Bacillus pumilus: one gene and its partner. The protein of the gene in region 2 interacts with the protein of the main gene of each other region in a pairwise test. Links are inferred from orthologs where the notes say so. Each region holds a gene or a part of one and is shown on either strand. Other genes may lie near its edges.

What was found. Proteins that work in one complex are often made in the same cells at the same time.
Region 1: the proteins of ezrA (region 2) and ftsA interact in binary tests that used the Bacillus subtilis proteins (3 or more experiments, as listed by UniProt). The link is inferred for Bacillus pumilus from one-to-one orthologs.

Annotation. Positions count from the first base shown.
Region 1 is NZ_CP046128.1:1,420,412-1,423,374, reverse strand. Bases 8-2,908 are described here. They hold ftsA (cell division protein FtsA), read right to left. Parts: upstream 2,169-2,908; coding sequence 846-2,168; downstream 8-845. Other genes in these bases: GKC25_RS07030 (DUF881 domain-containing protein), read right to left, coding at 2,696-2,908; GKC25_RS07035 (small basic family protein), read right to left, coding at 2,328-2,696; ftsZ (cell division protein FtsZ), read right to left, coding at 8-812. Also shown: more of ftsZ, read right to left, coding at 1-7; more of GKC25_RS07030, read right to left, coding at 2,909-2,963. UniProt on the Bacillus subtilis protein: Cell division protein that is required for the assembly of the Z ring. May serve as a membrane anchor for the Z ring. Binds and hydrolyzes ATP. Also involved in sporulation.
Region 2 is NZ_CP046128.1:2,543,986-2,546,945, forward strand. What follows is about bases 37-2,934. They hold ezrA (septation ring formation regulator EzrA), read right to left. Parts: upstream 2,389-2,934; coding sequence 685-2,388; downstream 37-684. Other genes in these bases: brnQ (branched-chain amino acid transport system II carrier protein), read left to right, coding at 37-644; hisJ (histidinol-phosphatase HisJ), read left to right, coding at 2,729-2,934. Outside these bases: more of brnQ, read left to right, coding at 1-36; more of hisJ, read left to right, coding at 2,935-2,960. UniProt on the Bacillus subtilis protein: Negative regulator of FtsZ ring formation; modulates the frequency and position of FtsZ ring formation. Inhibits FtsZ ring formation at polar sites. Interacts either with FtsZ or with one of its binding partners to promote depolymerization.

The DNA of each region.
Region 1 (2,963 bases), 1.1 Mb from region 2 along the record:
CTTAGGTTTGTGCCACCCGTAATGTTCATGATGACGCCTTGAGCACCATCGATCGCTGTTTCTAGAAGTGGTGAAGAAATGGCTTTCTTCGCTGCTTCAGCAGCACGGTTTTCACCTGTTGCGACACCAATACCCATAAGAGCCGAACCTTTATTGGACATGATTGTTTTCACGTCAGCAAAGTCAAGGTTAATCAGACCTGGTGTTGCAATTAAATCGGAAATCCCTTGAACACCTTGTCTAAGCACGTTATCTGCCGCGCGGAATGCTTCCAGCATTGGCGTGTTTTTATCAACAATTTCAAGCAAGCGATCGTTTGGAATCACGATTAATGTGTCAACTGCTTCTTTCATAGAAGCAATTCCTTCAACTGCTTGAAGCTGACGCTTTCTTCCTTCAAATGTGAAAGGACGAGTCACGACTCCAACTGTCAATGCACCAGAATCTTTTGCGATTTTTGCAATGACAGGTGCAGCACCCGTACCAGTTCCACCGCCCATACCAGCTGTAACGAAGACCATGTCTGCGCCTTTTAGTACTTCTTCAATCTGCTCTTTGCTTTCCTCAGCAGCCTTCTTACCGACCTCAGGATTCGCACCTGCTCCAAGCCCTCTTGTCAGCTTAGCACCGATTTGCATTTTAGTTTCTGCTTTTGATAGATTTAACGCCTGTGCATCTGTATTGACTGCAATAAAATCGACACCTTGTACGTCATTTTCGATCATTCGGTTGACAGCGTTATTCCCGCCGCCACCTACTCCGATTACTTTAATTGATGCTAGGCCGTCTATATTTGTTTCAAACTCCAACATGCTGAATCCTCCTAATCCGTCGAAAATCTAATTCTATTCCCAGAACATATTAAATAGTTTTTTCATTTTGCCCGGTTTTTTATTTGTCTCTTGTTGTGCTTTTTGTTTTACTTTCGGTCTTGGCTGCGCTTCTTTCACTTGTGGTGCAGAAGAAACCGGCTCCATGGATGCGCCTACTTCATGAAACGCCTCATCTGGCATTTGGAATCCAACCTGTCTGCCCTGAATCTTTGCATTGCGATAAGCAAAGTGGATCAGACCCACTCCTGTCATATATTGAGGCTCTCTCACCCCGATATAATTCGGACTTGCAATCCTGACATTGTTTTGCAAGACCGTTTGTGCAAGAGAAAGGATACCTGGTATGGCTGCCTGTCCACCTGTTAGAACGAATCCACCAGGCAAATCATGGACACCCATATTTCTTAATTCCTCTGCCACAAAGAGCAGGATTTCCTCCAGCCGCGCTTCAATAATGTTAGCCGCATCAAGTTGTGTATACGTTTGTTTTTGATCGGTACCGATCACAGAAACTTCAAATGTCTCCTCAGTCGATGCCTCATCATAAAACGCATGCCCAAATTGTTTTTTGATTCGTTCAGCTTCTTCAGTGGAAGTTCTAAGTCCTATAGACAAATCTTTTGTAATGTTCTCTCCGCCCAAAGGGATACTGTGAGTAGAATAGAGATGCCCGTTTTCAAATACGGAAATCGTTGTAGATCCGCCGCCAATATCGACAAGAGCTACCCCGAGATTTTTTTCATCTTTCGATAATGCTGCTGAGCCCGATGCGATTGGCTGCAAGCAAATATCCATAATTTCAATTCCAGCTCTTTCTACACAGCGGAGCCAGTTATGTAGAATCGTTTTAGAACCTGTAATTAACGATCCTTCCACCTCTAGCCGAACACCAAGCATTTTTTTCGGATCTGTGATCTCATCTCTTCCGTCGACGATAAATTGTCTCGGAATCACGTCTACGACGAGATGTTCTTGAGGAATAGATACTACTTGTGCTGCATCTAAGACACGTCTCACATCTTCAGCATGTATTTCTTTGTTTTCACTAGATACTGCGACCACGCCGCTCGTATTCTGAATATGAATGTGGTTTCCGTTAATTCCGACAATCGCCTTTTGTAAAGGAAATCCTACCATTCTCTCAGCCTGTTCAAATGCTTGTCTAATAGAATGAACTGTCTCATCTATATCAACAATCGATCCTTTTTTTAACCCCTCTGAAGGGACATTTCCAACACCTATAATGTTAAGCGAATCATCCGCCATTTCTCCGACGATGACTTTTATATTGGATGTACCGATGTCAAGGCTGACGTAAATTTCATTGTTGTTCATTCTATGGCACCTCCTCACATATCAATACTTTCTATTCTATTATTTGCTGAACAACAATACAATGAATGTGTTTTTACAAGTGTGTAACAAAACTTAAAAAATCAACATTTTTTATTAGGATTACTGAAAATATTCGTTACATCATATGTATATCCTTTTTTATGACTCACTTTTTTTCTTTTTTTCTCTTGAAATTGTCCATTTTGTTAGTAAAATTCTTCTGATAACTGCTATATTTTGAAACAATCTAACGCCGAATGCAAACATTCCGACTAAGTACAAGTCTACACCAAGATGGACGCCCAGAAAAGCTAAACTTATTGCGAGTATAATATTAAAGAAGAAGCCTGATACAAACACTAGTTCATCGTATGCCCCTTGCAGATGTGCTCGGATTCCACCAATCAATGTATCAAGCGCAGCAAGTACAGCGAGGGAAAGATAGTTAGAATACTCATTCGGTATCGTAAAATTTGTTAAGAAACCGATCGCAACTCCTATGATTAAGCCAAGTACAGGAAGCCACATTAAGATTTTCCCTCCTTTACATCTTCAAGAGGCTTCAATTCGTTTACTTGAATTGCACCGTCATATGCTTTTAAATGGATTTTTTTCTTCGGCTGGCTCATACTCAAGCTGAAGTTTTCCTGAGCAAACAAATCACCAATATCTGATACATTTAAACGGCTGTATAATTTGTCGGCCTGCTCACTAATCATTTTAATGTTGACTTCATCACTATCTAAGCTGTAACCATCTATTTTTGTCGTGCCATTAATATCTCGAATCACACTT
Region 2 (2,960 bases):
GTCTGATTGCAGCTTGCGGATTAACATTTGTTTATCTATCTCTTGCTTATTTAGGCGCTTCAAGTACACACGCCATTGGTTTTGTTGGAGATGGCAGTAAAATCTTGGCTCAGTCTTCTCAATTCCTATTTGGCAGTTTAGGAAATATTGTGTTGGGTGCCGCGATTACGGTTGCTTGTTTAACAACAAGTATCGGTCTCGTTACATCATGCGGAGAGTATTTCTCAAATTTATTACCTAAACTTTCTTATAAAATGGTCGTTACACTAGTGACATTATTCAGTTTTATCATTTCAAATTTTGGACTTGCTCATATTATCGCTTTCTCTGTACCAGTTTTAACTGCCATTTACCCGCTAGCGATTGTCATCATTGTGTTATCGCTGGCAGATAAATGGCTTGGTCAAAGAAGACCTGTTTATGTCCTTACTCTGATTTTAACTGGCTGCGTCAGTTTGTTTGACGGCTTAGTAGCAGCGAAACTCCCGATTGGACCAGTGGAGGAACTCTTTCAAACGATATTACCTTTATATGACCTTGGTATTGGCTGGGTTGTTCCTGCTATTTTCGGAGTGGTCATTGGGTTCGTTCTTTCTCTTTTCACTTCTTCTGCTTCCCAAAAGCGGGAGAAACAAGCATCTTAACAGAAAAAAGCTGAAGTCCTGTAAATGGACTTCAGCTTTTTTATTGGTGCTGATACTCTTTTTCTTGCTGAGCTAACAGCTTTTGGACAGCTCCGGGTGATGTTTTTTCAACAGCCGCAGCTGCTATATCAAATGATCCGTTGTAATCGTAAGCGTAAAATCTTCGTTCCGCCTCTTTTAGTTGTTCTGAAAGAATGTGGTTTTGGCTTCTAAAACGATTGCCGTATTGAATGATTCGTTCAATTTGATCCACTTTACTGAGCATTTCTTCTGTCTCATCCACAACATTTCTGACTGTGTCAGAGGCTTCTTTTAATTGTTGATTCACTGCCGGCATGTTGAGCGGCAGGTTTTCCAGCTGCTCATGCACTTGCTGGATCATCTCCTGCGCTTTTTCAGCCCGCTCTTTCATCTCAGCAGGTACACCTGGGATATTGCTTTTATGCAGCTGGCGGACTGTATCTGTCAGCATGGTTTTGAGCTCAGCCAGTGTTTCTCTCGCTTGTAATTCTTCTTTTCTTAATGATTGTAGATGACCTTTAAATGTGTCATGCAATGCTTTTGCATCATCGATAAACGTCTCCAGCTGATTGATTTCATCCATTAATAATGAATATGCCACGTGGTCACGATCAAGCTTCTCGCGGATTTGTTTCATCAGCTTTTCAATTTCTTCTAAACGTTTTTCGAATGCTTTCTGTTGATCGAGCTCTCCTGCTGTCAGCTTGTAGCTTTCTTTCACAAGAGCCGTTTCTGCCTTTGTTTGTGTGTGATCTTGTTCGATCTTCTCGAATGCTTCTGTGAGCTCAGGCATTTTGCTTTTGATTTCCTGACCTGCTTCTACTTCCGCCTCCAGCTGATCATACAGCGTCTCAATCGCATCATTGATCATTTGCAGAATGCTTGATGCCTCTTCTAAATTGAGTTCATCAATGAGCAATTTTTCCGCTCTCGCAAGCTGTTTGTTTAAAGTCTCCAGCTCTTTCGTGATCTGGATATGCTCCAGCTTGTAGCCTTTTTCTGTCATTTCTTGATATCCGTCTTTCAGCTTCGTCAGCTGACCTGGTACGGTCTGTTTGCAGTCTGCAATAAGCTTTGGTACATCATTGATATATAGCTGAAGCTGGTCGAGTCTGCGGTCTTGCTCAAGCAAAATCTTTCTTGCTTTCATGTAGTTTCCGTTTTCTGTTTCTTCCTCGTACTGCTTGATCCCTTCCCAGGCCTCATCTAAGTCCTGCTCCATTTTGTCATATAGGGTGCCATATAAATGGCTGTACGCAAGCAGATTTTTTCGAACCGTTTGATATTGCTCTTTGACCTTTTCAATGTCCTTGCGATTTTGCTCCTCGCTTGTGACAAGGTCTGCAATTTCTTTTAAAATGTCTTCAATGTTCGAATCAGCAGCACTCAGCAAGTCCTCAATATGCGTAAGAACCTGCTTGGCTTTGGAGAATCGATATTTATCAGAATACTCTTCTGCATCATATAATAGCTCCTCTACCTTTGGAAGATGGGCTGTGACGATATCGTCCCACTCTGCACGCCATCTTTCAAAAAATTGCTCTGTTTCTCCGGTCATTTTTAAATGTTTGATTTTTGAAATTTCTTCTACAATTGATCTGTTTAAAATTTCAATTTTCCATGCTTCCAATCGGTCAATCTCTTTATATATATTTTTTCGCAGGAAATAACCGACTGAAAACAAAGCAAGCAAAATGACAATTAAACCGATGATAAACTCCATAATGAGCCCCCTTGTTGTGATCTAAGTGATGTCAGGGTAAAAGTGTCCCGAGTAGACCTGAGAACCCTTTCGTGTCCGCTTTGCATTTGTCTTTTTATAAACAGGATCGTATGTTTTCCAATACCATCCATTCACGGTTTTATGTATGTTTTTCAAGAAAGTATTTGAGCGCTTTCTATCATTTGATCACACGTATCCATGTGACCTGCTTTTATGTATGCGGAAGCTGTCGTTTTCATTGTTATTATGATACCATGTAACCAGCATTTTTGGTCATGATTTTTCATTATTTTCGCTGATAAACATCACGTTTTTCAAAATATCGACAAGAGGTGACGACATGCTGAAGCAGGATGCACATCTACATACACCGTTTTGCCCGCACGGCTCGCTTGATTCATTTCATTCTTATATTGAAAAAGCCATCAAAAAGGGATTTGATTCCATAACCTTTACCGAGCATGCCCCTCTGCCTCCATCGTTTCGAGATCCAACACCAGAGCAGGATAGTGCCATGAAGCTCCAAGAACTTGACTCGTATATAACGAAATTAGATCAGCTGAAACAGGAAT